Regions from separate parts of the Paraburkholderia sp. RL17-381-BIF-C genome, predicted to be linked through region 2. Evidence: riboswitches for the same ligand, from Rfam matches in the RefSeq annotation. Region 2 holds a riboswitch; each other region holds the start of a gene.
The links. Region 2 has a riboswitch for cobalamin ahead of cobA (uroporphyrinogen-III C-methyltransferase). Riboswitches for the same ligand answer to the same signal wherever they lie in the genome.

Region 1 (10,517 bases), on a different contig from region 2:
GACGATGGCTTCGTGCCGTCGGCTGGCGTGTTCGATCGGGCTGAGCCGGCCACGCCGCTGGAGGCAGGTTCGACGGTGCCGCCGGATATCGCCCGTGAAGGCGTCGGCGAGACGCCGCTGGAGCTGGACGCCGATGTCATCGCCGAACGTTTGCGCAGACGGGTCGCGGGTTTCCTGGCAGGCGACGGAAGAAGCATCATTGAGGATCGTTGCCGCGAGACCTTGCATGCGCACACAGGGTGGCTGATCGATCAGATCACGCGCGAAGTGGCATTGACGCTGGAAGAGGAAATGACCAGCTGGGTGCGCGAAGCGGTGCTGGAAGAGATTGCGCGCCGCGCCTCGGCTAGGCCTGACGGTGCGGCGTGAAGCGCGGGCGCGCTCTGAGCAAAAGGGCTTGACGGTGTAAGCGAAGGGCGGGCACGCAGAGCAGCGCCTGCGTGTAGCGTTTGATGGTCGCGTCTGCTTGACGGGTCTGCTTGTCGCATGTGCCTGTCACATCGCTCACGAGCGAGAGGCCCATATCTGATCAGCGTACCCGAACAGTTTATTTGAGCGTCAACACCCAGCCAGCCAGCGTGGCCGCCTGATCAGGCGTGAGTTGGGTATTCGCGGGCATCGGCACCACACCCCACACGCCCGTGCTGCCGTCCAGAATCTTGTGTTTCAGATAAGTGGCGGCGTCTTCACGACTGGCATATTTCACGGCGACATCGTGCAACGCCGGTCCCATGAAGGAGCGCGTGACCGAGTGGCAACTCATGCAGTTCTGCTGCTGGGCCAGCGCGAGGCCCGCAGCCTCGGCATGCGCCGCCGGACTGCCGGCACTCAACGCAGCGCCCAGCACGACGGCGGCGGCAAGCGCTGTGTGCGACATTGATTTCATTCTGGTCTCCGTCGGTGCGGGTGCCCGACTCGTGGTGCCAGCATTATAAAAGGAAAGGGGCGCACGGTTTCCCGCACACCCCTTTCGCTTTTACGTAGCTTTGCGCTTGCTCAGCCCGTTATCGCGCCCTTGTTGGCGGGCTGCGCCAACGCGAAGTACTTCGCCAGCACGCCGCGCGTGTAACGCGGTTTCGGCTGCTGCCATGCGGCACGGCGTCGCTCCAGTTCAGCATCGTCGATATTCAGTTGCAGCAGCAGCTTGTGTGCGTCGATGGTGATCGAGTCGCCTTCCTGCACGAACGCGATCGTGCCGCCCACGAAGGCTTCCGGCGCGACGTGACCGACCACCATGCCCCACGTGCCACCCGAGAAGCGCCCGTCGGTGATCAGACCCACGCTCTCGCCGAGACCCTTGCCGATGATCGCCGAAGTCGGCGCGAGCATCTCCGGCATGCCGGGGCCGCCCTTCGGGCCGAGGTAGCGCAGCACCACCACGTCGCCCGCGACAATCTTGTCGGCCAGAATCGCCTCCAGCGCGCTTTGCTCGTCGTCGAATACGCGCGCTGGGCCGGTGATCACGGGGTTCTTCAGGCCGGTGATCTTGGCGACCGCGCCGTCCACGGCCAGGTTGCCCTTCAGGATCGCGAGATGGCCTTCCTTGTAGAGCGCCTTCTCGATCGGGAAAATCACCTGCTGATCGGCGCGCGGCCTGGCCGGCACGTCCTTCAACTCTTCCGCGAGGGTTCTGCCGGTGATCGTGATGCAATCGCCGTGCAGCATGCCTGCGTCGAGCAGAATCTTCATGACTTGCGGAATGCCGCCGGCCTTGTGCAGATCGGTCGCCACGAACTGGCCCGACGGCTTCAGGTTGCAGATCACCGGCACCTTCTTGCGCATGCGCTCGAAGTCCTCGATGCTCCATTCCACTTCCGCCGCATGCGCGATGGCGAGAAAGTGCAGCACGGCATTGGTCGAGCCGCCGGTGGCCATGATCACGGCCACCGCGTTTTCGATCGACTTGCGGGTGACGATGTCGCGCGGCTTGAGATCCTGCTTGACCGCTTCGACCAGCACGCGTGCCGATTCGGCGGCCGAGTCGACTTTTTCCTGATCCGGATTGGCCATCGTCGACGAATACAGCAGCGACATGCCGAGCGCTTCGAACGACGAGCTCATCGTGTTGGCGGTGTACATGCCGCCGCACGACCCGGTGGAGGGGCACGCGTTCTGTTCGACCCCTTCGAAATCTTCCTGCGACATCCGGCCGGCGGTGAATTCGCCCACAGCTTCGAACGACGACACGATGGTCAGGTCGGTACCCTTCCAGTTGCCCGGACGAATGGTGCCGCCATACACGTAGATGCTCGGCACGTTGGTGCGCAACATGCCGATCATGCCGCCCGGCATGTTCTTGTCGCAGCCGCCGATCACGACCACGCCGTCCATCCACTGGCCTTGCACGCAGGTCTCGATGCAGTCGGAGATGACTTCGCGCGACACGAGCGAGTACTTCATGCCTTCGGTGCCCATCGACATGCCGTCCGAGATGGTCGGCGTGCCGAAGATCTGCGGATTCGCGTCGGCGCCCTTGATCGCGGCGACGGCGGCATCGGCGAGACGCTGCAGGCCGGCGTTGCACGGCGTGATGGTCGAGTGGCCGTTGGCGATGCCGATCATCGGCTTGTCGAAGTCGGCCTTTTCGTAGCCGAGCGCGTAGTACATCGAGCGGTTCGGCGAACGCGCCACGCCTTGCGTGATGTTCTTCGAACGACGGTTGTATGCCATGGAAGCTCCAATCTGTTTTGTTTTGATCCGCGCTGCGGGTTCTGCCTTGCCGGCGTGGGTGGCCGGCTGCATCCGTCCAGTGTAGTTCGCACGCGTCGTGCAAGGACGCAGTTTTGCAAAGCGCGTGTCTAATATATTATTCATGCTTCATTAGGTCGCAAAACGTATTACCCATGTTGCCAGCCATCCCCGACCTGCGCCAGTTGCGCTATTTCGTTACCGTCGCCGAAGAAAAGCACTTCGGCCGCGCGGCCGTGCGTCTTTCGATGACGCAACCGCCGCTCTCGCAAGCCATTCGGGCGCTGGAGGAGACGCTCGGCGTCGCGCTGTTCGCGCGCACCAAGCGCTCGGTCGAACTGACGCCGGTGGGTGCCGATCTGTTGCCCGAGGTGCAGCGCTTGCTGGCGAGCGCTGAGGGGCTGCGGCCGCTCGCGCAGAGCCTCGCGCGCGGCGAGGCGGGCGTGCTGTCGCTGGCGTTCGTCTCCACGGCGGACTACGGGCTGCTGCCGCTGTTGCTGCGCGATTTCGGCGTGCGCCATCCGCGCGTGCGGCTGGAGCTGACCGAGGCCACCAGCGACGTGCAGGTGGACGAACTGGTGGCCGGCCGCATCGACGCGGGCCTCGTGATCGCGCCGCTGCCGTCGCGCCATGCCGCCCAGTTGTCGTGGTTGCCCATCGCGCGTGAACCGCTGGTGATCGCCATGTCCACGGAGATGGCGGCGCGCGTGGCGAGCGGTAGCGGCAGCCGTGCCGACCCGAGCGCGGAATGGCTCGACACCCCGATCAGCCTGCGCGATGTGGCCGACGCACCGCTCGTGATCTTCCCAAGACGTCTGGCGCCAGGCTTTTATGACATCATTATGGATTGCTACGGCGTGGCGGGCCTCGCGCCGCGGATCGGCCAGGAAGCGATCCAGATGCAGACGATCGTGAGCCTCGTGTCGGCCGGCATGGGTGTCGCACTGGTGCCGCAATCGTTGCGTAATCTGCGCCGCACCGGCGTCGTGTACCGGCCGCTGTCTGAGTCGGTGCCGGCCATCGAGACGGGGCTGGTCTGGCGCACGGCAGAGGTGAGCCCGGTGCTGGCGGGCTTCATCGAGATCGTGCGCTCGCATGCCGCGACCGTCGAGGCGCCGCTATCCGCCGCGCCGCGCGTTTAGACGCGTTTTCGCGAACGCATCGGCGCCTGGACCGTCCAACGCATGCACCGCAAGGTGCGGGCAGCGCCGCCCACTATTACAAACCCAGAAAACCCGCTTCTGAACCTGAACTGCCCATAACAACACGATGCTCATTCACCCGAATTTCGACCCCATTGCCATTCATCTGGGGCCGCTCGCCGTGCGCTGGTATGGACTGATGTACCTCGTCGCGTTTATCGCGGCGATCGTCGTCGGCCGGCTGCGGCTGCGTTTGCCGTATGTCGCCGCGCAAGGCTGGACCGCCAAAGATATCGACGACATGCTGTTTTACGGCGTGCTCGGCACGATCCTCGGCGGCCGGCTCGGCTACGTGCTGTTCTACAAGGCAAGCTTTTATTTCGCGCATCCGCTCGACATCTTCAAGGTGTGGGAAGGCGGCATGTCGTTTCACGGCGGCTTTCTCGGCGTGACGCTGGCCATGGTGCTGTTCGCGTATCAGCGCAAGCGCTCGTGGCTGCAGGTCACCGACTTCGTCGCGCCGATGGTGCCCACCGGCCTCGCCGCGGGGCGTCTCGGCAACTTCATCAACGGCGAGTTGTGGGGCCGCGTAACCGATCCGAGCGCGCCGTGGGCCATGTTGTTTCCGGGCGCCGCGCCCGACGACGCCGCGTGGCTCACCGCGCATCCGCAACTGGCCGCGCAATGGCATCTGAACGAAGTATTCGCGCAATATCACATGCTGCCGCGCCACCCGTCGGAGCTGTATGAGATCGCGCTGGAAGGCGTTGCGCTGTTCTTCGTGCTGTTCTTCTTCTCCCGTAAACCGAAGCCGATGGGCGCGATTTCCGCCGTGTTTCTGATCGGCTACGGCCTCGCGCGCTTCACGGTCGAATTCGCGCGTGAGCCGGACGACTTCCTCGGTCTGCTGGCCATGGGGCTTTCCATGGGCCAATGGTTGTCGCTGCCGATGATCCTCGTCGGTATCGGCGTGCTGGTGTGGTCTTATCGACGCGCCCGCCGTGAACCGGCGCAAGCGGTCAGCGCGAGCTGAACTGATCGGCTACGGTTTATCGTAGCGAGCGACTAAATGAAAAAGCCACGGCGTGCCGTGGCTTTTTCTTTGGCTGCCGCGAAGCAGCCCTTCTAGCATGAGTGAACGGCGTTACTTCATCTGCACCGAACCCGACACATTCACCGTCACGGTCGACGTGCCGCCTTCAATCGGCACCGGTGCCGAAGCCTTTGCGTCGGCGCCCATAGCGCGCGCGCTCATCATCATCATGGGACGCGGCATCACGCCGTTGTGGCCGACGTTGACTTCGCGAATCGAATAGCCGCTATAGCCGAACGCCTGCGCGGACGATGCGGCCTGCTCGCGGAACGACTTGATCGCTTCGCCAGTGAGCTTCTGCTCGGCCTCGCGTTGTGCTTCAGGCGAGAGCGAGAATTGCACGTTGCCGACCTGCATGATCGACGCCATTTGACCCGCGAGCTTCGACGCCGCGGCGAAGTCGTGCGATTCGAGCACGATCTCCGTGCGGCCGCGCCACGCGGAAATGCGCCCGTCACGATCCGTTGTCGGATAGATCGAGAACGAGCCCGTGCGGGCGGTCACGCCGCTCACACCCTTGGCCTTTTGCAGCGCCGAATCGGCGCGCTGATTCAGCGTTGACGTGAGCGCCGACGGATCGCTCGCTTCCTGCTCGTAGAACAGCGTGATATCGACAACGTCTTGCGGTACTTCCGCGCTAGCCTGCGCGTTCAGCGACAGCACACCTGCCGGCTGATACTGCATCATGCCTTGCGCGCGGGCCATGGCCGGCGTCAGGGCGAGCGCGGCAGGCGCGGCGCATACGAGAGCGAAAGCGAGTGCACGTGCGGTGTTTTTCGTCATTATTGGACTCCTTGCTTGAACAGGGGTTGTGCACGATCGGAGCAAGCGCCGCGCAGTGGCACGGCGTTTGCGAGTCCGTTAGGCGGTTGTAACCTGAGCTTGGTTCCCCGGTTTGACGTTGCTTTAACGTTTGTGCCTGCGTGAATACGTGGCGCGCATCAACTATCACGCGAGTTGTCACGCAACCTCAAGCGAGCCGCCTGGTGATGAAGCGCCATTCGGCTTCGGTCACCGGCGTGATCGACAGGCGGTTGCCTTTGGCGAGCACGCGCATGTCCTTGAGTTCGTCATGCTCGCGCAGCGCGGCTAGCGGAATCAGCGGGATCTTCTTCTTGAACACCACGTCGACGAGCACCCAGCGCGGCGTTTCCTGCGAAGACTTCGCGTCGTAGTACGGACTCTTCTTGTCGAACTGCGTGGGGTCCGGATACGCGGTGGACGATACCTCCGCAATGCCCGCAATACCGGGCTCGGGACAGCTCGAGTGATAGAACAGTACGCCGTCGCCGACCTGCATCTGGTCACGCATGAAATTGCGCGCCTGATAGTTGCGCACGCCGGTCCACGGCAACGTGCGATGCGGTGCGTTGGCGAGATGATCGATGCTTGCCTCGTCCGGTTCGGACTTCATTAGCCAGTAGCGCATGAATCGAATTGAACGTAGTTGAACGTTAAGGGTTTGAAGACGCGGAAGAAATCGGCGTACAAGAAACATCGCGCAAAGACAGCGCGCAAAACTGGCACCCAAAGAAAAACGGCACCGAACCGAAGTCCGATGCCGTTCTAAATAAGGTCCCCGCCTTAGCCGCTAGGCCGGCATCCTGAACCGGGGGTTCAGAATTGGTCGCAGTTAGCAACACTTCGGGTACATCAGACAGAGTGACGCGCACACCCGTGCTACAAATTTCCGCAACCGTGCACATGGCATTGGTTCAAGGAATATATGACCTTGGCGAACCAGGCAGGGAAGCTAAACCGATAAAGCTAAATCACGAAAACGACCGATTGAACTCAAACGTTTGCAGAATCTTGGACGCCTTGTCCTCACACACTCCGTTTGAATCCGCCGCCGATCTCAGGACCGGCCGCACGATAACATACGTTACTTACTGCATGCTGTACTGCTGAATCACAGTACCTAGTTGTTCGTTCATTTGATGCATTGTACGCCGGATTTCCTCAGCGGGAAATGCTTCTCCGTGTCTCACGCTCGATTGCAGCCTAAGCAGTTCCGATGCCAGCGACAGCGCAGCCATGACAGCAATGCGATCCGTGCCGCGCACGTTGCTGTTGTTACGGATCTTCGACATTTCGGCGTCGACGCGTGCGACCGCTTCAAGCAGCGCGCCTTCCGTTTCCGGCGAGCAGGCGAGGCGATAGGGCACGCCGAGAATCGATACTTCGATCTGCTTGGTGGTCATGCATTTTCTCCGTGGCGGGTCTCGTCGCTCTGCGCTTCGACTTCGTGCGGGGCGGGCTCGAGCAGATCGAGCTGGCTGTCGGGCTCGCTGTTCGCGCGGGCACGCGGCAGCTTTTCGAGGATCGCATTCAGGCGCACCTGGGCGTCGTCGATCTTTGCCGACAGCGCGTCGCGTTCCGCCTGCAGCGCATTGCGTTCCTCGCGCAGCATTGCAAGTTCCGTGCGCGTGGCTTCGACGTCGGCGCGCGATTGGGCGAGCTGCTCTTCGAGCGCGAGTCGCGCTTCATTGTGGCGTTGGCTGATCGCGATCAGCTTGCCGATATTCTGTGAAAGTGTTTCGAGTTCGGTGAGCATGTGCTGCGTCCTCTAAAGACATCGCATTTTAGCGCGGAATGTCGCAGGTTCCGACAATTGTCTCGTTTCGAGACGTAACAACATTGCTTTGTGCAGGCTTTTATCGACCATATGATGAAAAAGTACTCGTGCGTCGGACAATAGCCTGCACTTAACAGAACGGTAGTCTGCGGTCCCACTCATTCTTGACGGACCCCGAGGCCGCTCCTAAACTGGCCGCACTCTGGTGCCCGCGTGCGCTTTTCAACGGCGCGCGCAGTTAAACGGGAAGCAGGGGGCGCGGTTCGCCAGAACGCGCCAACCTGCGCTGCCCCCGCAACGGTAAGCGACCGCATTCGTCATGCAAGTCGATCCTGATCGCGTGTTGGAAGTTCAACTCGCGAGTGTGCCACTGCGCGTCACGCGTGGGAAGGCGGGATCGATATGTCGTCAGCCCGGATACCGGCCAGAGGGAGAGGCACGTCACGCGCGAAAATGTTAAATACGCGGGCGCCTCGTTACGCATCGGCCTGCGGGGAAGCAGGCCGCGCACGCTACCCACAGGACTTTCACCCCATGCTGTCCCCCATCGCTCGTGCGGCGTTGCTTGCCTTCGCGGGCCTGCCGATCGTCGCGCACGCGCAAGCTGCACCTTCATCTTCTGCGTCGGCGGCGGATGCGTCGCCCGCGGTGTTGTCACCGATCGTGGTGACCGCCGAGCGCGGGCCGCAGTCACTCGCCGATGCGATCCCGCAGACCGCGTTGTTCGACCAGCAGGATCTCGCCGACACCACCGCGACCGATTTGCCCGGCCTGCTGCAACTCGCGCCAGGCGCGCAAATCTCGCGTACAGGTGGCCCCGGTTCGACGACGAGCCTCTTCCTGCGCGGTGCGTCGTCGACGCAATCGCTGCTGCTGATCGACGGCGTGCGCGTCGATTCGGTGAGCCTGGGTTCCGCGCAACTCGCGCAGATTCCGCTCGACCAGGTCGATCACGTCGAGGTGGTGAACGGCAACGTGTCGGCGTTGTACGGTTCCGGCGCGATCGGCGGCGTGGTGCAGGTGTTCACGAAAGACGGCGGCGACCATCCGCCGCGTTTCAATTTTTCGCTCGGCTACGGCAGCTATCACACGCAGACGCAGCAGGCGGGCGTGAACGGCGCATTGGATAAAGACGGCAAGACGACCTTCAGCATTTCGCTCGCGCGCTCGAAGGACGACGGCTTTTCATCGCTCAATCCGCGTGAGGCGCCCGGCGCCAATCCGAATGCGAACGGCTATCTGAACGAGAGCATCTCGGCCTCGTTGCGCCACAAGTTCAACGACAAATGGGATGCCGGCGCGAGCTACTTCCAGTCGAACGGCAACAACAGCTACGACAACGCGTACGGACTGCCGACCGATCTGAACAACCTGTATAGCAAAGTGCGCCAGGTCTCGGTGTTCGCGAACGGCAAGCTGACCGACTGGTGGACGACTCACTTCATCGTCTCCGAAGGCGACGACCGCAGCGTGTCGAACACCAACGGCGTCTATAACGGCCGCTTCGATACCGACAATCGCCAGTACACGTGGCAGAACGATTTCGCGCTGGCCGCGCAGCAGAAGCTGCAGGTCGGCTACGAGCATCTCGACCAGAGCCTCGACTCGGATACGTTCGCGGCGCCCGACCGGCATGTGGATTCGGGCTTTGTCGGCTATACGGGGCGCTTTGGGCGCAACCAGATTCAGGCCAACGTGCGGCGCGACCAGTATTCCGATTTCGGCGGAGCGAACAGTTACTATCTTGGCTACGGCTTCGACATCACCAGCCATTGGAAGGTGAGTGCAAGCTACTCGGATTCGTTTCGCGCGCCGAGTTTCGACGATCTGTACTATCCGCTCAGCGGAAATCCGTCGATTCAGCCGGAGCGCAGTCATTCGCTCGAAGCCGCGCTGCAGTACGCATCGAATGCGCTCGGTGTGATGCGTCTCACCGCATTCCAGACGCGCTATTCGAATCTGATTAACTACGAGCAGGTAACGCCCGGCATCTATCTGGCCGAGAACGTCGGCCATGCGAAGGTGCAGGGACTCGAAGGATCGTGGAGCGGGCATGTCGGCAAGACGGACGTGCGCGCCTCGGTAACGCTGCAAAACCCGGTCGACCTCGACAACGATGTCGACCTCGTGCGGCGCGCGCGGCGCTTCGGCTCGCTGACGGTGAACCGCAGTATCGCCGGGTGGCGCGTCGGCGGCGAATGGATCGTGAGCGGCCCGCGCGACGACAGCAGCGGCAAGCTGGGCGGCTATGGCGTGGTGAATCTGTCGGCGCGCTACAACATCACGAAAGCATGGTACGTGGCCGCGCAAATCCAGAATCTGTTCAACAAGGACTATGAAACGGCCTACTCGTATAACTCGCCGCGGCGCGGTGCGTATCTCACGGTTGGTTGGCAGCAGCAGTAGTGGGCACGCCTTGTTGAGACTGCGCGGATGAGCCGCTACTTGAGCCGATCCACTAGCCGCCACTCGGGTTCGATGCCCGCAACGCTGCGCGTGATGAGCGCGAAGCGCGCGGCCGCGATCTGGCTTGCGCTTGCCGTGATCGCGCTGGCGGTGCTGATGGCGTCGCTCGCGTTGGGGAGCGTCTCGCTCGCGCCGATGCGCGTGCTGGCGGCGCTGATGCCTTCGCATGCGCCGTCTGGCGGTGCCTCCGATCTGACTGCGGAGATTGTCCGCACGCTGCGTTTACCGCGCGCGGTGGCCGGCTTTGCCTGCGGCGCGTTGCTCGCATTGGCCGGCGCGCTGCTGCAGGTGCTGTTGCGCAATCCGCTCGCCGAGCCGTATGTGTTGGGTGTGTCGGGCGGCGCGGCGACTTTCGCGCTCATCGCGATGATGGCCGGCTGCGCATGGTGGATCGTCGACGCGAGCGCCTTCGCCGGCGCCTTCGTGTCGATCCTGCTGGTGCTCGGCCTCGCGCGCCGTGAGTTGTGGCGCGGCGAGCCGCAGGACACGTCGCCGCGTCTGCTGCTGACCGGCGCGGTGATCGCCGCGGGTTGGGGCGCGCTCATCACCT
Region 2 (10,517 bases):
CGCGCACATTCTCGACGTGATCTGGAAGCAGGCGACCGACATTCCGTCGCGCACCATGGACACGCACGTATCGATGCTGCGCAGCAAGCTCGGTTTGCGCCCGGAGCACGGTTACCGTCTGACGCCGATTTACGGCTATGGCTACCGGCTGGAGCGGATCGAATCCGCCGCGTCCTCGGCCGCGCTCGGCCAACGCCCTGAAGCGGGGGGCGCGTGACGTTGTCCGCCGGTGTGGCGCCGCGCGGCAGCGCGGTTTCGCCGGGCCGCCGCGGTGGCGCGTTGCTCGCGGCCGCCGGCGTGCTCGCGATGGCCTGCTTCGCGCCGGCATCATCGGTTGCGCAGTCGATGCGTGCGCCGAAGCCGCGTGCGAAAGCCGCGGCGCCCGTGTACCTGTCGTATGTGACGCACGAGGGCGACACGCTGTACGACATCGCGGGCCACTATCTGCGCGATCCGAACGATTGGGCTGTGTTGAGCCGCGTGAATCATGTGCCCGCGCCGCGCCGCATGCCGGCCGGCGTCGTGTTGCGCCTGCCTGCCGACAAGCTCAAACAGGAACAGGAATCGGCCCGCGTGATCGCGACGAGCGGCCCGGTCGAGCATGCGTTCGGCAAGAATCCCTACGTGCCGCTCACGCAAGGCGCGACGCTGGGCGAGGGCGATCGCATCCGCACCGGCGAAAACGGTTTTGTGTCGCTGGAATTGCCCGACGGGTCGCATGTCACGGTAGCGCAGAACGGCCTGCTGGATGTCAGCACGCTACGGCGCACCACGCTGACCGGCGCCAGCGATCGCGTGCTCGAATTGCGCAGCGGCGAAGTCGAGAGCCAGGTCACGCATGCGACGAAAAAAGACGACCGCTTCCAGATCCGCTCGCCGTCCGTCGTGGCCGGCGTGCGCGGAACGCGCTTCAAGGTCGCCTACAATGGCGACGCGCGAATCACCGCAGTGGAAGTGCTGGACGGAGCGGTCGGCGTCGACCCTGCCGCGCTCGGCGGGCGCGTTCCGCCGCCGCCGGGCGTGCCGCTGCAGGCTTCCGCGCAGCTCGTGAAGGCGCGCTTCGGCAGCGTGACGCGGGCAGGCGAGACGATCGGCGGGCCGGTCGAACTGCTGCCCGCGCCCGCGCTCGCGCAGCCGGGCAAACTGCAGGACGGCAAGACGGTCGTGTTCGACCTCGTTCCGGCCGAGCACGCCGTGGCGTATCGCGTGCAGATCGCACGCGACGCCGACCAGCTCGACCTGATCCGCGATCTGCGCGCGAGCGGGCCGCACGCGGATTTCGGCGACCTGCCCGACGGCACCTATTTCGTGCGCATCGCCGCGATCGACGGCAACGGACTCGAAGGACTGCCGCAGGTGTATGCGTTCGAGCGCCGTCAGCTCGGGCTGGCCGCCTCGGCCGGCCAGCGCGCCGGCAGCCGCGACTATGAGTTCCGCTGGTTCGTGAGCCGCGCCACGGTCGAGACGCGCTTCCGTTTCGTGCTGGCGACGACGGCCGATCTGCGGCATCCGCTCGTGGACCGCACCGATTTGTCCGGCGGCCAACTGGTCGTGAGCGATCTGCCGGCTGGCGATTACTATTGGACGATCGTCGCCGAGCAGTTCGAGAACGGCCGCCTCTACGAAAAGAGCAGCGCCGTGCGCTCGTTTACGCTTGCGCGCTGACGCTGATAGATTCACGGGGCTGAGCGATTCATCAGCCCGCTTCCTGGCTTCGAACCGAACAACGCTTTGCCGACCACTCCTACGCGCCTGAGCCTCGATCTGCGCGCCCGTCTCGGACGGCGCGCCGGCCGCCGCTTCCTGATCGAATGGGCGGGCATCGGCTGCCTCGGCGTCGTGGTGATTCTGCTCAGTTCGCTCGGCCGTCTGAGCGCGAGCGTCGATCATCTGGTCTATGACCGCTTTCTGAGCCTGCGCGCACAGCCTGTGCTGCGCGATATCGTGGTGCTCGAAATCGACAACGCGAGCATCGCGCAACTGGGCCGCTGGCCGTGGCCGCGCAGTGTCCATGCGAAGCTGCTCGAACAGATCGCGAAAGCGAATCCCGCCGCGGTGATCTACGACGTGCTGTTCACCGAGCCCAATGCGCAAGACGCCGAACTGGCCCGCGCTATCGCGCTGAGTCCGACGTATTTGCCGGTGCTGCTCGGCGCGCCCGACAGCGCCGGGCGCCGCACCGTGGTCGAGCCGGTGGCGCCGCTCGCGCATGCGGCGGCGGGGGTCGGTCATATCAATCTCGAAGTCGACAGCGACGGCATTGTGCGCAGCGTCGCGCGATACGAGGGCGACGCCGATTCGCGCTGGCCGCAATTGATGCTGCCGGTCGCCCAGGCCGTCGAGCATGGCGTGCTGCACCTGAATGGCGGACAGCCCGCTCGTGTTTCGGTCGCGGCCTCACCCGACAACGGCGACGACGGCCGTTTCCTCATCCCGTTCGGTCCGAACGCCCAGAACTATCCGAAGCTGAGTTTTGCCCGCGTGCTCGCCGGCGACGTGTCGCCGGAGCAGTTGCGCGGCCGCATCGTGCTGATCGGCGTGACCGCGTCCGGTTTGTACGACCGCTTTGCGACGCCGGTGTCCGGCGAGCTCGGGCCGCTGCCCGGCGTGTATATCCATGCCAACGTGCTCGACACGCTGCTGACCGGCCGCGAGATCGAGCCGGCCGCGCGTTGGGCGCTATTCGCGGTGTCGCTCGTGCCGCTCGCCGCGCTGCTGGCCGGTTTTCTGGTGTTGTCGCCGCGCCGTTCGCTGCTGCTGACCGCCGCCCTGTGCCTGCTCGCGGCGTCCGGCAGCGCCGCCTTGCTCTACGGCGCGCGGCTCTGGATGTCGCCGGTGCCGGCGATCGTCGGCGTGGTGGTCGTCTATCCGATCTGGAACTGGCGGCGCCTTGAAATGACCATGGCCTATCTGCGCGAAGAACTGCAGCGTCTCGCCGACGAACCCCATCTGCTGCCGGAAACGCCGCAGCGCCGCCGCGAGTTCGGCGGCGACGTGCTGGAGCAGCACATGGCGCTGATGGCGCAGGCCGCGCAGCGTGTGCAGGACATGAAGCGCTTCGTGTGGGACAGCCTCGACAGCATGCCGGAGCCGATCCTCGTCAGCGACGTGCGCGGCGTCGTGCTGATCGCGAACCATGCCGCCAAGGCGCATTTCGCGCGTCTCGCCGCGCCACTGCCCGAAGGCCGCCCGATGCAGGCCGTGCTGGGCGGCCTGACGCTCGTGAAGACGATCGACAGCGACGCAGCGTCGGATGCCGAAAACAATCTGTTCGCGCGCGCGCACTGGCCGGCGCCGCTCGATCCGGCGCGCCATGAATTCGCCGCGCTGATGGCGCACGGCGTGGAAGTGCGCGACGCGCGCGAGCGCGACCATTTGCTGCGTTACGCGAACTGTACTAACGAGCAGGGCGAGACCACCGGCTGGATTGCGGGTCTCGTCGACGTGTCGGCCCTGCATGCGGCCGAGCGTCAACGGGAAGACGCGCTGCGGCTCCTGTCGCACGACATGCGCTCGCCGCAGGCGTCGATTCTCGCGCTGGTGGAGATCGAACGCGCCCGTAGCGAGCCGGTGCTCGCGCGCGGTTTGCTGGAACGCATCGAGCGCTACGCGCAGCGCGCGCTCACGCTGGCCGACGACTTCGTGCAACTGGCGCGCGCCGAATCGCAAACCTATGTGCTGGAACCGGTGAATCTAAACGAGTTGCTGATCGACGCCAGCGACGAAGTCTGGCCGCAGGCGCACGCCAAGCGTATTACGTTGCTCACCGAAACCGCCGCGGCCGACGGGACCGGCGCCGATGACGACGACCACTGGATCTGCGCCGACCGTTCGTTGATGACGCGCGCGCTCGTCAACATTCTGAACAACGCGGTCAAATACAGTCCGCCGGATACGCGGATCGTATGCAGCGTGGCGAGCCCGACACCGAAGGCGGTGCCGGGTGCGGCGAGGCGCGTGTCGTGCACGATTCGCGACCAGGGCTACGGCATTCCGAAGGAACAGCAGGCGGGCCTGTTCGAGCGCTTCCGGCGCTTTCACGAAGCCGAGCGCCCGGAAGTGGGCGGCGCGGGGCTCGGCATGGCCTTCGTCAAGACGGTCGTCACGCGCCACGGCGGCGATGTCGAGGTGGCGAGCGAACCCGGTCAGGGCACGGCGTTCACGATCCGTCTGCCGGTGCTCGAAGACGCGCAATCCGGCGCTTTCCTCACGCCGCGCACGTGACGTATGACTATGCACCTTATCGAAGCGAGAAGATCGTGAAAGCCATCCTGTTCTGTGCCGCGCTGGCCGCGGCGAGTCTGACCGGTTGCACCGGCCTGAGCGCCGACGTGCATACCGCCGACACCTCGAACGCCGCCGCCGCGTTGCAAGGCGAACGGACCTATGCGATCACGCGCATGCCGTCGCAAGAGGCCGGCGCGGATCATCCGCGCTTCGAACGCTTGCTGGCGGATGAACTGGCAAAGCAGGGCTTCGTTGAAATGGCGGATCGATCCGCGCGTTATCTGCTCTCGATTGCTTACGACACGCGGCCGGCGACGATCGGCGTCAGTGAAAAAGGCTGCGCGCCGGGCGCCTGCGAACGAGCGCCCTATGCACCGTTCTCGCTGTTCGGCGGCCCTGTCTATCGGCACGCGCTGACGCTGCGGTTTTTCGAGCGCGCGAGCGGGCGGGAGGTCTATAAAGTCAGCGCGTCGAGCAGCGATCGCGACGCGGATCCGCTGCATGCCATGCCGGCGCTCGTCAAAAGCGCGCTGGCCAGGTTCCCCTTCGACGCGCCGCGCGACTGGCGCGTGAAACTGCGTGCTGACGAGACGAGCGGCGTGCCGACGGTGATGTCGGTGAAGCCGCTGCAACCGTAGTGCGCCACGATCACTCCGGCGCGTCGCGGTCTTGCGGCCAGCGGTTTTCGAAGACACAGTCGGCGAGCGGCAGGCGGCTCGCCCAGCGTTCGGTTTCCAGCATCGGCTCGTTGTAAAACTGGTCGACGTGACCCAAGCACAGAATCGCCACGGGCCGCGCGCCCTCCGGCATGTGCAGTAGCTGGCGAACCGCGTCGACATCGAACAGCGACACCCAGCCCATTCCCAGACCTTCCGCGCGGGCCGCGAGCCACATGTTCTGGATCGCACACGCCACCGACGCGAGGTCCATTTCCGGCAAGGTGCGGCGGCCGAAGATATGGCGCTCGCGCCCGTCCATCAGCGCCATCACCAGTAGTTCGCCGCAATCCAGCATGCCTTCCACTTTCAGCTTCATGAACGCTTCGCGGCGTTGGCCGAGCGCGTCGGCGGTGGCGAGGCGTTCGGTTTCCACCGTGTCATGCAAGGCCGTGCGCAGCGCCGGATCGGTGATTCGCGCGATCCGCCACGGCTGCATGAAGCCGACGCTCGGCGCGTGATGTGCCGCGTCGAGCAGGCGCTGCAGCACGGCGGGGTCGACCGGATCGCGCACGAAATGGCGCATGTCGCGGCGTTCGTAAATGGCGCGGTAGACAGCGTCGCGCTCGAAATCGTCAAAAGGCTTCGCCATGGAACAGGGCGGCCGCGAAGGCCGGGTTGGAGGGCCAATAAGCGTGCATGTAGCTCGCCACGATCGAACCTGCGCGGTAGACGGCCTCACCGGGCGCGTCGCCTTGCGGCCGGATCGCCGAACACAGAGGCGTGAGCGAGGTGTCGAGCTTCGAGTAGTGAAACGTGTGGCCGGTCATCGGCCCGTGCTGGCTGTCGATCCGTTGCATGCCGAGCGCGGTGAAGCGCGTTTGCATCGTCGCGTGGCCGGGCAGCAGACCGAGCATCGGCGTGCTGACGCCTTGCGTGTCGGTGAGGCGGTCAAGCAGATAGAGCATGCCGCCGCATTCGGCAACGAGCGGCTTGCCCGCGGCCGCGTGCGCGCGAATGCTCGCGGCGCTGCGCGTGCTGGCCGCCAGCGTTGCCGCGTGCAGCTCCGGGTAGCCGCCGGGCAGGTACAGCGCGTCCGCGTGTTCGAGCAGTGGCTGGTCGGCGAGCGGCGAGAAGTAGTCGATCCGCGCGCCGAGCGCTTCCAGCAGCGCGACGTTGGCCGGATAGATGAACGAGAATGCGGCGTCGCGCGCGACGGCAATCGTCTTGCCCTCCAGCAGACGCGGCAGCACGTCCGGCACGGGCGCGCCGAACTCGACCGGCGGCGGCAGTTCGCACAGCGCGGTGCGGCCGAGCGTATCGGCGGCGTGATCCAGGCGCGCGTTGAGATCGTCGATTTCGTCCGCCTGGTGCAAGCCGAGATGACGGTCGGGTAAGGCGATTTCATCGCTGGCGGCAATGTGCCCGCACCAGCGCAGACCTGGCGGCAACGCTTCTTCGAGCATCTGCGCGTGTCGCGCGGAGCCGACGCGATTGGCGAGCACGCCGTAAAACGGCACTTGCGGCCGGAATTGCGCGAGGCCGAAGGCCACCGCGCCGAAGGTCTGCGCCATTGCCTTCGCCGAAATCACCGCAAGCACGGGCACGCCGAACGTGGTGGCGAGATCGGCGCTGCTCGGCGTGCCGTCGAACAAACCCATCACGCCTTCGATCAGGATCAGGTCGGCTTCGGCGGCCGCTTGCGCGAGCAGGCTGCGGCAGGCGGCTTCGCCCACCATCCACAGATCGAGCGAGAGGACGGGCGCGCCGCTTGCGCGCGCCAGAATCATCGGATCGAGAAAATCCGGTCCGGTCTTGAAGACGCGCACGCGTCGCCCCAGCCGCCGATGGTAGCGCGCCAGACCCGCGGTGATCGTGGTCTTGCCTTGACCCGACGCGGGCGCGCTGATGAAGAGAGCGGGGCATGCCCCGGAGCACGTCTCTTTTGAAGACGCGCCAGCGGAGGTGCCCTCGGAGGACGCGGACATCGCTCAGAACTCCACGCCGCGCTGCGCTTTCACACCCTGCTCGCGATACGGATGCTTGACGATGCGCATTTCGGTGACGAGGTCGGCGGCTTCGATCAACGCGTCCGGCGCGTGGCGGCCGGTCACTACCACGTGCAGCATCGGCGCGCGCGCGTTCAGCACCGCGAGCACTTCGTCGAGCGGCAGGTACTCGTACTTGAGCACCGTGTTCAGCTCGTCGAGGATCACCATCTGATACTCGCCGCTTTCGATCATGCGGCGCGCTTCGTCCCAGCCCTTGCGCGCGGTCGCGATATCGGCGTCGCGGTTCTGCGTGTTCCAGGTGTAGCCGTCGCCCATCGTGACGAAATCGCAGTTCGCGATCGCGCCGAGAAAGTCGCGCTCCGACGTGTGCAGCGCGCCCTTGATGAACTGCACGACGCCAAGGCGCATGCCGTGGCCCAACACCCGCACGGCCATGCCGAATGCGGCGGTGGTTTTGCCCTTGCCGGTGCCGGTGTTGACGATCAGCAGGCCTTTTTCGACGGTGGCGTTGGCCTGTTTCTTCTCGTGGCCTTCGCGTCGGCGCTCGGTCATGCGTTGATGCGATTCGGGATCGGTCTTCATTGCAGGTTCTGTTCCTGAGTGTCGTTGTTTGGATGTTCGCGTTGGGCTTAGGTCGTGGTCGAGGCGATCGCCACGGTGACGCCGGCATGGACGGTCTTGCGCACGAGGAGCCGTGCTCGAGGCGCTGCGGACGTGGTGGATTCACCGAGTCCGTCCGTCGCGGCAAGCAGCGCGCACGGCTCGCACACGCCATCCACGCCGAGGTGCTCACGCGCTGCCGCCGAAGGCTCCCCCACGGGCATCGCAGCGATCCGTTCACGGCTGAAGAACGTCAGCCGCAGCGCATGACGCGCGCAGAATTCGAGCAGGCCGGCTTCGTGGGCTTTGGTATCGATGGACGCTACGGTGCCGATTTCATCGAACGCATGCGCGCCGAGCGCGGCACGCACCGCCGCGTCGATCTGTTCGGCCGAACTGTGCGCACGGCAACCAATGCCCACGCTCAGCGTCTTCATTGTGTAGCCGCGCCGTCTGCGCAAGGCGCTTCGTCATCGGCCCGCGCCGCTGCGCGCGCCAGCGCGAGCGACGCCACACCGCCGATCACCACGATCGCGGGCGAGCCGAGTCCGGCACGCGCGACGGTGTCGGCGAACTCGCCGAGCCGCGCGAGCGCATGGCGTTGCTCCGGACGGGTGGCCGATTCGATCGCCGCGCATGGCGTGTCGGCGCTCATGCCGGCCGCGAGCAACGCGTCGACGATATCGTGCAGCCGCCGCATGCCCATATAGATCACGAGGGTCATGCGCGTGGCGACGAGCGCGGCCCAGTCGGGTTCGCCGCTGCCCGCGCCGTGCCCGGTGACGAATACCACGCCTTGCGCGTGATCGCGGTGCGTGACGGGAATGCCGATGGCCGCGGGCGCGGCGATGCCCGCCGTAATGCCGTTGATGACTTCCACCTCGACGCCCGCCGCATGCAGCGCCTGCTGTTCTTCGCCGCCCCGGCCGAACACGAACGGATCGCCGCCTTTCAGGCGCGCGACGCTGCGCCCGGCCCGCACGTGTTCGAGCAACTGCGCGACGATGCCGGCCTGCGGCGTGGACGGATGGCCGCCGCGTTTGCCGACGTAGACGACCTGCGCGTCGGCGCGCGCGAACTGCAGCACGTCGGGATTCACCAGGTCGTCGACCAGCACCACATCGGCTTGGGCCAATGCGCGGGTCGCCTTGAGGGTCATGAGTTCGACGTCGCCGGGGCCGGCGCCGATCAGCCAGGCGCGGGTCATCGCGACATGCATGGCGAGCGCCATGTCGTGACGGGCGGAAAGGGGCGAAGCGCGCAGGCGCGCCGGATGACGGACTTTGGGGGCATGCAGTGCTACGGATTCAGGCACGGCGAAACGCGCGGCTCGCCACGGTCCCTTTGGGAACGGATCGACGAACGGATGCGCCACGTCGTGCTTCAGCGCCTTCACATCCGTCCCTCGCGGATTCCGGCGGCCGGCGGCGTGATGTTGCCCTGAGGTTCGCCGCCTCCGCGTCTGGCCGGTATCCGGGCTGGCGGCCTCATGCGCTTTGCCTTCCCGTCCGCATTCGTTGGAATGTCATGGACAGTGGCATCGAAAAAACGCATGCGCGGCGCGGGATGAAAGACATCGCGCCGCAGGTCGCTTACCGTTGCGGGGACAGCACAGGTTGAGCGCGTAAAGCGCGGCCTGTTTCCCGTTTAACTGCACACGCGAATGCATGTGCGGGCACCAAACGCGCGCATACGATAGCACATGGCGTCCCGCCCGATAAGCGCTTGCGGCTTGCGTTTCCTTGACGGCACCGGGCCGCGGGCCTACACTCGCACGCACTTTGGTGCTCGTGTGCGCGCTCGTGCGCATGCAGTTAAACGGGAAACAGGGTGCCCGCCTGCCATGGATCGGGTCAACCTGTGCTGCCCCCGCAACGGTAAGCGAAATGTGGTGCTGCGGTAAGTTCTTTAGCGCCACGGAGCCGGCTTCGATGTCCACGCGCAAGGCCGCGTCGGCATATCACCACTGGGCGAGAAATCACTCGCCCGGGAAGGGGAAGCGGCGCTTTCGCCAGCCCGGATACCGGCCAGAATACGAAGGGCGAACGCCGCGGGGATGCGGCGGTGCGTTCATGCTCTCATTCCCGCTTCCTGTTTTTCTGTTGTCGCGGCAACCCGTCGTTCGTCCCCGTGTTGTGTTGTCGTCCTGGCTCGCTGGGCTTACGCGCCGCTTACCCGGCTACCCGGCCGATGCACGCAGACGCGCAGACAGACACACAAAAACACGCCGGCGTGCACGTGCAACTCCTACGGATGGACCTCACGATGCAAACTCAAATGCGCAAGATCCCCGTCACCATCGTCACGGGCTTTCTCGGCAGCGGCAAGACCACGCTGCTGCGGCACATTCTTCAGCATGCGGGCGGCAAGCGCATCGCGGTGATCGTCAACGAGTTCGGCGAACTCGGTATCGACGGGGAAATTCTCAAGGGTTGCGGAATCGGTTGCGATGAAAACGGCGTCGAAACCGAAGGCCAATTGTATGAACTCGCCAACGGGTGCCTGTGCTGCACAGTGCAGGAAGAGTTCTTTCCGGTGATGGAAAAACTCGTCGAGCGCCGCGATCAGATCGATCACGTGCTGATCGAGACGTCGGGTCTCGCGTTGCCCAAGCCGCTGGTGCAGGCGTTCAACTGGCCGCAGATCAAGAACAGCTTTACCGTGGATGCCGTGGTCACCGTGGTGGACGGTCCGGCTGCGGCAAGCGGTCAGTTCGCCGACAACCCCGTCGCCGTGGATGCGCAGCGCAAGGCCGATCCGAATCTCGACCACGAATCGCCGTTGCACGAACTGTTCGAAGATCAGTTGTCCGCCGCCGATCTGGTGATTCTGAACAAGACCGATTTGCTCGACGACGCGCAGCAAAACGCGGTCGAGCTGGTGATTCGCGAAGAGATTCCGCCGCAAGTGAAGATCGTGCGCGCGCAGATGGGCCGGCTCGATCTGCATACGTTACTGGGGCTCGAAGCCGCTTCGGAAGACACGATCCACCTACGCCACGATCACCACGGTTCCGCCGAAG
Region 3 (10,517 bases), on a different contig from region 2:
GTGGTCGCCCGCGAGCGCTTCTTCGGCGATCAACGCCGCGCCCGCGCCGGCGTCGAGCGCCTCGGTGAGCGCGTCGGCATCGCGGCATGCCATGCAGATGCGGTGGTCCTTTTGCAGTACTTCGGCGATCACATCGGCGTCGCGGCCAAACGGTGCCAGGATAAGGACGCGTTGCTCCATGAACTCACTTCCCGGGCGTTTCGATGACGCGGTTCGTTGCCCCGAGCAGGGCGGTACTGCCACGATAAGCCGGCAATCCGGACAGCACGCCTTCGAAGTCGCGCAGCGCCTCGCCGACTTCCACGCCGCCGCTACCGAGACGGAACTGGCGGATCGAGCGTTCGTGGGCGTTGGCGCGGCTCTTCACGGCAGTCACGGCGGTGAGCACTTCGCCGTGGTGCTCGAAATAGCGGAACAGCACGACCACGTCGCTCAGATAGCTGATGTCGATATCGTTCTGCACCTCGCCGATAATGCCGTGCTGCCCCAGCACGAGCATCGTGATGACGCCTTGCTGATTGAGATAGCCAAGCAGTTCGTGCATTTGCAGCAGCAGATAGCGCTCGCCGGGCATGGCCTGGAGATAGGCGTTCAGGCTGTCGATCGCAACGTACCGGACGCCTCTGTGTTCGACCGACTTGCGCACGTCGCTGGCGAACTCGCCCGGCGAGATTTCCGCCGGATCGATCTGGCGCAACGTCAACAAACCGCTCTCGACGTGCGGGGCGAGATACATGCCGAGCGCCGCACAGCGGATCATCAGCGTGGTCAGCGTTTCGTCGAATACGTAATAGACGCAACGTTCGCCGCGCTCGAGCGCCGCGATCAGGCACGACACCACCGTGGTGGTCTTGCCGACGCCCGAGGGGCCGATCAGCAGCGCGTTGGTGCCTGGGATCAGTCCGCCGCCAAGCAGCGCGTCGAGGCCTTGCGTTCCGGTGCTCACCACCTCGGCGTTGAACTCCGTGTGGTGCTCGGCGGCGACGAGGCGCGGATAGACATGGATGCCGCCGGTGTCGAGCGTAAAGTCGTGGTACCCCTCGCGAAACTTGATGCCGCGCATCTTGGCGACGCGCGCGCGGCGGCGATTGCCGCCATAGTCGTGTACCAGATTGTCGAGGCTGATCACGCCGTGCGCGATGCTGTGCAACTGCACGTCGCCCGGGTCGGACGTATTGTCGTCGAGTAGCAGCACCGTGCATTCGCGGGTGGCGAAATAGCGCTTGAGCGCCAGAATCTGTCGCCGGTAACGCAGCGGGTTCTGCGACAGCAGACGCAACTCGGAGAGGCTGTCGAGCACGATGCGCGCGGGTTTGAGTTCGTCGACCTGCTGGATCACGTTGCGCACGGTTTCGCCGAGTTCCACTTCGGCCGGGTGCAATACGGTCTGCTCGTACTGGGGGTCGAGGCCTTCGTCGGAGAGCAGTTCCAGCACCGTGAACCGGCTGATGTCCCAGCCGTGACTGTCGGCCACCGCGATCAATTCGGAGCGGGTTTCGGAGAGGGTGATGTACAAACCTCCCTGACCTTCTTCTACACCCTTGAGTAAGAACTGCAAGGCCAGGGTAGTTTTACCTGTTCCGGGCGCGCCCTCCACCAGGTACATGCGGTGCGCTGTCAGACCGCCTCCGAGGATGTCGTCGATTCCATCGATTCCGGATGACAGGCGGGCCGGTGTGTTGGCGACGTGTCTGTTTGACATGGCGTGGCGTTTCGCGTGAATGAGTGGCTGATCATTTCCAGCCGGTACGCCGAGAATGCAATTTGCGTGCCCGTCGACGCCGGCCTTACGCGCCGGCGCGTGCCATCACCAGTTGAATGAAGCGCGTGGCAGCGCTGTTATGCAATGCCGCCGGATAGGCCAGATGCAACGGCGCGCTCAGTTTCGACGGATTCGCGAGCGTGCAATACACGGTGCCTACCGGGTCGTAACGTTGCATGGAAGCAGGCACCAGCGTCACGCCGAGACCCGCGGCAACGAGGTTGATGCCTGACAGCATGCGCGGCACTTCACGCGCGATCCGCGGGACGAAACCCGCTTGCCGGCAGGCCGCGAGGATGTCGGCATACATGCCGGGCGCGCCCGGGCGGCGGACCAGAATGAAATCTTCGTGCGCCAGCGCCTTCAGCGACACGCGCGGCTGCTTCTTGCCCTTGAGCAAGGGATGGCCGACCGGCAACACCACGACCATCGGCTCGTCGAGGAGCAACTCGAAGGCTACGCCCTCGCGCGCTTCGACGGGCTTGCGCAGAAACGCCGCCTGAATCTGCCCCGCAGCCAGGCGCTCGATGATCTCCGCCGCATTGAGTTCGGCAAGCTCCACGGCGACTTCGGGACACACCTTGCGAAACGCGCGGATCGCCTCGGTCGTGAACGGATGAAACGCCGCGGAACTCGTCAACCCGATCGACATCGTGCCGAGTTCGCCGCGCGCAATCCGGCTCGCCTTGTCCACCGACTGCTGCAGGTTCTGCAGCAAGCGTTGCGCGTCTTCCGCAAAGGCCTGCCCGGCCGGTGTCAGGGTGACGCCTCGTGGCATGCGCACGAAGAGTTCGAAGCCGATCTCTTCTTCGAGCGTTCGGATCTGCTGCGAGAGCGGGGGCTGCTGCATGGCAAGGCGCTCAGCCGCACGCGTGAACTGGCCTTCTTCAGCGACTGCCAGGAAGTAACGCAGATGCCGCAATTCCATGGTGTTTCGTCTCCCGGCTGCATTCGAACGCCTGCCCACTGCCATATTCATAAAATATGGGTTGTGCGTAAAACAGGTATTTTACATTTGCCACAGCCGACCCTACGATCGTAGTCGAGTTTTTCAACGACAGATTTGACGATGCACCGCGTTCAAGACAGTGCACGGTAATCAGGAGCAAGCTACATGACGGTCAATCTCTCACGACGTTTCGGTATGCGCTGCGCGTTGACAGGCGCTGCACTGCTGATGACGCTCGCGCAACCCGCGCTCGCGGTCCATCCTTACGAGCCGCATATGAAGCCGGTGGCGACAATCTCGGATACGCGCTTCACGCTCGACACGCCGCAAGGGCACGCGGAATTTCCGCTGTATCTGTCGAAGGACTGGCGTGTCGCGCAACCGCAGGTGACGCGAGCGGTGATCGTGATTCACGGCAAACTGCGCAATGCGGACGTGTACTTTCGCACCGCGCAGAACGCCCGCGATGCCGCGCATGCAGACCCCGACGCCACGTTGCTGATCGCGCCGCAATTCCTCGCCACGCTCGATACGCGCGTTCACGACGAACCTGCCGATTTGCTGCGCTGGACAGGCGACGCCTGGATGGGCGGCGAGGCGGCTCGCGCGCCGCTGCCCATCAGTTCCTACGAGGTGCTGGACGCGATCGTCGCGCGGCTCGCCGATCGCAAGCTGTTTCCCAATTTACGGCACGTGGTGTTCGCCGGGCATTCGGGTGGTGGACAAGTCGTGCAGCGCTACGCTGTCGCGGGGCACAACATCGCTGCGCTGACTGGCGAGGGTATCGATGTGCGCTACGTGGTGGCAAGTCCTTCAACCTATGCGTATTTCGACGCGCAACGGCCCAACGCGCAAGGCGTGGCTGCGCCGTTCGATGCCGCGCAATGCCCCGACTTCAATCAGTGGAAATACGGCATGGACAACCGGCCGCCGTATCTCGACAACCGTACACCCGCGCAACTCGAAGCGGCCTATGCGGCGCGGCGGATCGACTACCTCGTCGGCGGCGCGGACGATGATCCGCAGCAGAGCGCGCTCGACAAGACCTGCGCGGCCGAAGCGCAAGGGCCACAGCGCGTCGCGCGTGCGCAGGCGTACTACCGCTATATCCAGTCGCGCCACCCGGACGGCTTGAAGCAGAGCTTTCACATCGTGCCCGGCGTGGGGCACGACGGTTCGCGCATGCTGACCTCGGTGTGCGCGCTGGCGGCGATGTTCGACACTCAGGGATGCGAACAATGAGCGAAGCGACCTTCAATCAGCGTGAAGGTGGGGCGTCCGGCGCCGGGGCCTCGAACGCATTGAGTCCCGCGATGGTGCGGCGCGCGATCTTCGCCTCCGTACTCGGCAACGGGCTCGAGTGGTTCGACTTTCTGATTTACGGCTACTTCGCGAAGATCATCGCGCAAGTGTTCTTTCCCGGCGGTAGTGGTTTCGTCTCGATCATGCTGACGCTTGCCACGTTCGCGGTCGGTTTCATCGTGCGGCCGATCGGCGGCATTCTGCTAGGCATTTATGCGGACCGGGCAGGGCGCCGTAAAGCGCTGTCGCTGCTGATCATTTCGATGGCGGCCAGCACGTTGCTAATGGGCCTCACGCCGGGTTATGCGCGCATCGGCGTCGCGGCGCCGATGCTGGTCGTGCTCGCTCGCCTGCTGCAAGGGCTCTCCGTGGGCGGACAATTCGCGACCGCATCGGCGATGTTGGTCGAGTATGCGCCGCCGCACAAGAAGATGTTCTATGGCAGCTTCAACATGTCGGCGCAGGCGTTTGCGCTGCTGTTGTCTTCCGGGGTCGGTTATCTGCTGACCACGCAGCTCACGCATGAGCAACTCGTGGCGTGGGGCTGGCGTCTGCCGTTTCTGTTTGGTGCGTTGGCCGGGCCGTTCGGGTTTTATATTCGCCATCGCGTGGCCGAGTCGCCGGAGTTCGAGCGCCTGCTCGACCACAAGGACAAGCCGCCGCGCGTCACGATCCGCCAGTTCTTCCGTGACAACGGCGATGCGGCGGTCTGCGCGATGGGCGTGATCATCATCGGCGCGGCGACCAATTACGTGTGGCACTCGTATCTGTCGGTGTATGTCGAGCGGCAATTGCATCTGCCGCTCTCTACCGCGTTGCTCGGCGCGTTCGTGTCGGGTGTGCTCAATCTGTTTCTGTTTCCGCTATCGGGCAAGCTCGCCGATCGTTATGGCGCGTACAAGCTGTTCTATCCGATCGTGATTGCGTGGATGGTTTGCGTGTACCCGCTTTATCACTTCGTCGTGACGAATCCGACGCCGGGGCATCTCTTCATCGCGCAGATGGTCGCGACGGTGTTTCTCGCCGCGATGTCCGGTGCGCATCCCGGCATGCTCGCCACCTTGTTTCCGGTGCGCAGCCGGTCGGCGGGCGTGGCGCTGTCGTACAACATTGCGGTGACGCTGTTCGGCGGCATGGCGCCGCTCACCATTACCGGCTTGACGCGCGTGACAGGCAGTAGTCTTACGCCCGCGTTTTACCTGATTTTTGCCGGTTTTGTGTCGCTCGCGATGGTGTACTCCACGCGTGCCGGACGTATGGCGGGTGACGCGGCGCCGAGGCCCGCCACTCATTGATCAACCACGAGCGTATTGCATGACCCAGTACTTGATGACAGACGACGAGCGAGCGCCGAATGAACGTCCGGTGGCGGTGGTCGCGAGCCGGCATCTGAGCGTCGCGACGAGAGCCGGCAGCGGCACTGTGCCCGTGTTCGCGAATGGCGACTGGCTGGCGCCGACGCGCGAAGTTCGACGCGCAGTGATTCTGATTCACGGCCGCCTGCGCAACGGCGACACTTACTTCGATCTCGCCGAGCGGTCGTGCGCACTTGCCGGCGGCAGCGCGGCCGATACGCTGCTGATCGTGCCGCAGTTTCTCGCGACCGCGGATGTCGAAGCGCATGCGTTGCCGCCGTCCACGTTGCATTGGGACTGGACGAGCTGGATGGGCGGCGAAAACGCCGAAGGTCCCGCGCCGATCAGTTCATTCGATGTACTCGACGCCATTGTGCACACGCTCGCATCACGCGAGCAGTTCGCGTCGCTCGCCGAGGTGGTGGTCGCCGGGCACTCGGGCGGCGGGCAGGTCGTGCAGCGCTATGCGGTGGTCGCGCGCAGCGAGGCACCGCTCACCGCACGCGGCATTGTGCTGCGCTACGTGGTGGCGAATCCTTCGTCGTATGTGTATTTCGATGCGCTGCGGCCTACAGCCTCTAGCGAGTTCGCGGAGTTCGATAGGGCGATGTGCCCGTCGTTCAATCGCTGGAAGTACGGGCTCGAAGATTTGCCGGCTTACGCGCGCGAGTCCGGCGACGCTGGTTCCGCGGCGGCGCTCGAAGCGCGCTACGCGCAACGCGACGTCACCGTGCTGCTCGGCGGCGCGGATTGCGATCCGCAGCATCCGGCGCTCGACCGTTCATGCGCCGCGCAAACGCAAGGAAGCCACCGTCTCGGGCGAGGACTCGCTTATGCGCGTTATATGGCGGCGCGGCATGCGGAAGGATTGGCGACGCATCGGACATTCGTGATCGATGGTGTCGGGCACGATGCCAAAGGGATTTTCTCTTCGCCTCAAGGACTGGCTGCTTTGTTCGGCGCGGGTCTGTGATGCGCGTTGCGCGAGAGCGTGCGTGAGGCGCTCGGCGCGCATGGGCACGAAGCGTGCTACTTCGCTTCATGTTACCTGTGAGCCACTTAGAGCACCGCGCCGACATGAACAGAACCCGATTGCTTGCCTCCGCGCTTGCCGCTGCATCATTCGGCGCGTTGCTGCCGTGCAGCGCCAATGCCGACGACGCGCCTAGCCCCTGTGCATCACTGAAACGCATCGTAGCGGCGGCGCCTGGCGGCCTCGCGTCGTTGACGCCGGACGATGGCAAAGGCGTCGCGCAACCCTACGGCGACGACGCGCAATGTTCGGCGAGCCACGGCAGCTATCAATGCACGTGGACGCCGCATCACGACGCCGGTTCAAATGCGGACGCGCTGCAAGCGGTCGCGGCGGACGTCGCGTCGTGTTTGCCCGACGCGACACACGACCAGAATTCGCCGGGACGGCAGCACTTTTATCTCGGCGCGAAGGGCAAGCGGACCGACATTACCGTAACGCCGACGGGTTCGAACAAGTTGCGCCTGGTGGTGTCGGGCAAGTGAATCGGGCTGCGGCGTGAAAGCGGCTAATGCGTCGCCGGCCACCACGACCAGCCGCGTGATGAGCGCCGCAACTCGATCATCGAAAGCGGTGCGATTTCAATGCGCGAAAACACCACGGGCGATGCCCCCAGCGCATACACGATCGCTGCTCTGAGAAGCGGCGCGTGCGTGACGGCGACCACGTTGCACATATCGGCCGATGCAAGGTCGGGCGTGCCGCCTAGCGCAGCGAGCCATTCTCCTACCCGCTTTACGAGCTGACTGAACGACTCGCCGCCGTGCGGCGCGGCGTCGGGATCGCGTGTCCATGCGGCGAGATCTTGCGGCGCTTCGGCTTCGAGATCGGCAAGCCGCCGCCCTCGCCAATTGCCATAGTTCATGTCCGCCAGCGCGACATCGACCGACGCGGCCAGGCCGAGGGCCGCCGCCGTTTCTTGCGCGCAGACGGAAGGGCTCACATAGGCTGACGCGCTTTCCGCGATCGCCAGCCGTGTGTTCGTGGCGTGGGCGCGGGCTTCTGCGATAGCGCGGGCGTCGAGCGGGTCATCGGCGGGGAAACGGCCTGCACGTTGGGCTGCGGTCGATGCGTGGCTGATAAGTAATAGCCGTATGTCCACTCTGTTCATTTCCTGTGAGGCTGCGCCGAAACTTGGCGTTGGCGGAAAGGGTGCGTCCGCTTTGCGTTGCCGGGTGCCGGAGTTTAGCGCGTAGAATAGCCGGACTGCGAAGCACGGAAGCCGGTGAAAACCCGGCGCGGTCGCGCCACTGTAATCGGCAGCACATGCCGAAAGCCAGACCTGAGCTTCGCATCATTCCTCTGCAACGACTATCGGGGCGCGTAACCCCAGGAGATGTCCATCATGACAGCTGTTTTCGATCCCGCTTCGCAGCCTGCTTCTCAGGCCGCTTCTCAGCCCGCTTCTCAGCCCGTTTTTGAACCCACGCCGATTCCGCTGCGCGAGTTGCTGCCGTGGGTCGTGTTCGGGGGGCTGCTGCTGTTGCTTGCGCTTTACTTCGTGGGAGCGGAACAGGGTGCCACATCGCTGGTGCCCGGCATGTACGTGCATGAGTTCGTGCACGACGGTCGCCATCTGCTCGGCTTTCCCTGCCACTAACGGAGTCGGACATGGTCGGTAAATTGTTGGTGCGCGGGATGCTGGCAGGCATCGCCGCGGGACTGCTCACGTTCGGCTTCGCCCGGGTCGCGGGCGAGCCGCAAGTCAATCAGGCGATCTCATTCGAAGAAAGGGCGGATGCCGCGAAAGACGAGGCGCCCGAACCCGCGATGGTGAGCCGCGAGACGCAACAAGGACTCGGCCTGTTGACCGGGGTGGTGGTGTACGGCGCGGCGTTTGGCGGGTTGTTCTCGTTGGTGTTCGCTTACGCGTATGGGCGCGCGGGGGGATTGAGCGCACGCGCGTTGTCCGCGTGGCTGGCGCTCGGTGCGTTCATTGTGCTGGCGGTCGTTCCCAACCTGAAGTATCCGGCGAACCCGCCTGCGGTCGGCGACCCGGAGACGATCGGGACGCGCACGGGCCTGTTCTTTCTGATGATTGCGATCTCGCTGGCCGCGATGGTGTTTTCGCTCAAGGTGCGGCGCCGTGTGGGCGCGAAACTCGGCGCGTGGAATGGCTCGATCGTGGCGGGGTTGGTGTTTGTCGTGATTATCGCGGCGGTACAACTGTCGATGCCGACTTTCAATGAAGTGCCGGAGGGTTTTCCGGCGGCGCTGCTGTGGAAGTTCCGTGTGGCGGCGCTGGGTATGCAGGCGATCATGTGGACGACGATTGGACTGCTGTTCGGCGCGCTCGTTGAGCGCGGCGCGTTTATGCGGTTGGGCGGTCGGCCGGCGGTGTAGTCGGCTTGATGGTTGGTGGAGGCGATGGGCGCAACCGCCTCGGTGGTTGTGCCCGGCGTTCTCTGCCTGGCTCGTCGCTGTTTGCGCGCAGGGGTCGAGAAGGTTTGTGCGTCAAGGAGTTGGGGCTGTTGTGGGGTGGTTATCCACAGGCTTGAGCACAGAATCTGTGGATAAAGTTCCAGCAGTGAGACGTCCCAGCTTCGCGGCCCGGTCGTCGGGGGCAAAGCAGAGCAATCCTATGCCCGCGCCAATCCAGCCGGTTTGTCGGGCAAAGCCGTTGTTGTTCAGGTCGAAATAAGTCGCGCTGGTGTTCGGGGGGCAGGTTTATTCCTGAGCCGGTCAGGTCAAGAACTAATGGGCTGGTTGAGTCCAACGGAGGGCCGTCGTATTTGCCCAGGGCGCCGCCACCTGCGCCTGAACCGGGCCAACGCATCGGCGACACTCGCAATTACCGCTCCAATGGTATTCAGCACGTCCGCGACAGTACTTGCCAGGTTCAGACCACTTGCGCTTAGCCGATTCGAGCCCGCCCGCATGGGCGCGGGAATGCGGTCGAACGCGATCGCCGAGGAACCGACAGGCGGAGCCCATCGAATGCGGGGTACCGGACTTTAGCTACTGGCTCGCGCTAACCCCACGCGTCTTGCTGGAAGGTGTGCGGGTATTCGCTGACTGGAGGTCAAACTGATTACCCACCGCTACTGCTGACCGAAGTACCGATGCAAGGCACTGCCCCCTCTCATCGACAAACCGCCCCGCATTTCAAATGTGAGATAGCCCTACGACGCAAGGTGAAAGAATACGGCTTTGACGCATAGCTAAGCGAGCAAATGACATTCAGTGAGGAAAGCAAATCAGAGAACGGTTCCACTCGAACGCCTTTGCGCCTATTTATCCTGCCTATTCTCGTGTGGTTCACCGGAGTAGTGCTGTCCGTCAACTGCCACGTTGGCGTGTGGGTAATCCGGGACGTGTATCTAGGCGATTTCTCGGTGGTGCTTGGTCTGCTTTGGGCCTACACATTCAAGAGACTTCGCGAGCCGCTGAGAAACATCGCTGCTCACATCACAGTAACTTCGGTAGCCATGGGACTGCTTGTGTGTGCCGCCGTATGGCAATGCATATTGGCCCTGCCACGCTTCACCGCGCAGTCTTCACGAACTTTCGATGTCACATACGAGCGAATCGGCGGCAGGAAGGGATGCCGGTTTGGCGTTGAGTTTAGGGATGATTTCATCCGGGACACAATCAGGGTATGCGGACCGGCCTCGAATATTCCGGGCAATCGAGCCTACGGCCGGCTTCGTGTCCATGAGGCGACTGGCCCATGGGGCGTTTATATCCTGAAGTTGGTGGCTATCAAGGAAAATCGGACCTAGAGCCCTATGCGTCAACTGGCAAAGAAGTGACATGTCCCTGTCGGGGCGAAACGTATTCGCGAGTGATGCTAATCGCTACCGAGGTTCGTGGTGCGAGGGACTACGCTGTACCTCCATTCGTCTTGCGTTCGCCATTTCACTAATTGCAGTTCGCGGTATCTGACGGTTGTCGTTATAAATTCCTACGCCTCGTGTCGATATTCCCAAGCCATGGTTTATGTGAATGCACGGAGAGCGTGATTTTAGGAGTTATCGCATTCTGCGGTAATCGTGATCCCTATAGGTTACCTGTGCGTCAAGCAAATAACCTATAGGAATAAGAATGAGAAGACACAGACTGTACGGAGAGGCGACCGGATTTTTAGGCCGCCTGGTGGTTGCCTTCACGTTATTG

Region 1: it holds a riboswitch for cobalamin, as region 2 does, so the genes downstream of both, P0D70_RS24630 (TonB-dependent receptor domain-containing protein) here and cobA (uroporphyrinogen-III C-methyltransferase) in region 2, are expected to answer to the same signal.
Region 3: it holds a riboswitch for cobalamin, as region 2 does, so the genes downstream of both, P0D70_RS26320 (CbtB domain-containing protein) here and cobA (uroporphyrinogen-III C-methyltransferase) in region 2, are expected to answer to the same signal.

The regions. Positions count from the first base shown of each region.
Region 1 is NZ_JARESX010000045.1:45,561-56,077, reverse strand. It holds gene P0D70_RS24680 (DUF2486 family protein) at 1-369, shown strand, start outside; gene P0D70_RS24675 (c-type cytochrome) at 548-886, opposite strand; gene ilvD (dihydroxy-acid dehydratase) at 997-2,670, opposite strand; gene P0D70_RS24665 (LysR family transcriptional regulator) at 2,844-3,830, shown strand; gene lgt (prolipoprotein diacylglyceryl transferase) at 3,958-4,863, shown strand; gene P0D70_RS24655 (SIMPL domain-containing protein) at 4,975-5,706, opposite strand; gene P0D70_RS24650 (EVE domain-containing protein) at 5,894-6,352, opposite strand; RNA gene ssrS (6S RNA) at 6,496-6,677, opposite strand; gene P0D70_RS24640 (cell division protein ZapA) at 6,813-7,127, opposite strand; gene P0D70_RS24635 (ATPase) at 7,124-7,480, opposite strand; cobalamin riboswitch at 7,688-7,944, shown strand; gene P0D70_RS24630 (TonB-dependent receptor domain-containing protein) at 8,036-9,907, shown strand; gene P0D70_RS24625 (FecCD family ABC transporter permease) at 10,001-10,517, shown strand, end outside.
Region 2 is NZ_JARESX010000055.1:7,222-17,738, reverse strand. It holds gene P0D70_RS26805 (response regulator transcription factor) at 1-217, shown strand, start outside; gene P0D70_RS26800 (FecR family protein) at 214-1,665, shown strand; gene P0D70_RS26795 (CHASE2 domain-containing protein) at 1,732-4,224, shown strand; gene P0D70_RS26790 (DUF4136 domain-containing protein) at 4,221-4,865, shown strand; gene bluB (5,6-dimethylbenzimidazole synthase) at 4,876-5,535, opposite strand; gene P0D70_RS26780 (cobyrinic acid a,c-diamide synthase CobB) at 5,519-6,871, opposite strand; gene cobO (cob(I)yrinic acid a,c-diamide adenosyltransferase) at 6,875-7,477, opposite strand; gene P0D70_RS26770 (cobalamin biosynthesis protein) at 7,525-7,932, opposite strand; gene cobA (uroporphyrinogen-III C-methyltransferase) at 7,929-8,702, opposite strand; cobalamin riboswitch at 8,943-9,193, opposite strand; cobalamin riboswitch at 9,261-9,541, shown strand; gene cobW (cobalamin biosynthesis protein CobW) at 9,761-10,517, shown strand, end outside.
Region 3 is NZ_JARESX010000052.1:38,732-49,248, forward strand. It holds gene P0D70_RS26280 (ATP-binding protein) at 1-180, opposite strand, end outside; gene P0D70_RS26285 (ATPase domain-containing protein) at 185-1,702, opposite strand; gene P0D70_RS26290 (LysR family transcriptional regulator) at 1,788-2,690, opposite strand; gene P0D70_RS26295 (alpha/beta hydrolase) at 2,877-3,953, shown strand; gene P0D70_RS26300 (MFS transporter) at 3,950-5,308, shown strand; gene P0D70_RS26305 (alpha/beta hydrolase) at 5,328-6,341, shown strand; gene P0D70_RS26310 (hypothetical protein) at 6,446-6,886, shown strand; gene P0D70_RS26315 (histidine phosphatase family protein) at 6,910-7,503, opposite strand; adenosylcobalamin (AdoCbl) riboswitch at 7,592-7,744, shown strand; gene P0D70_RS26320 (CbtB domain-containing protein) at 7,747-8,001, shown strand; gene P0D70_RS26325 (CbtA family protein) at 8,013-8,744, shown strand.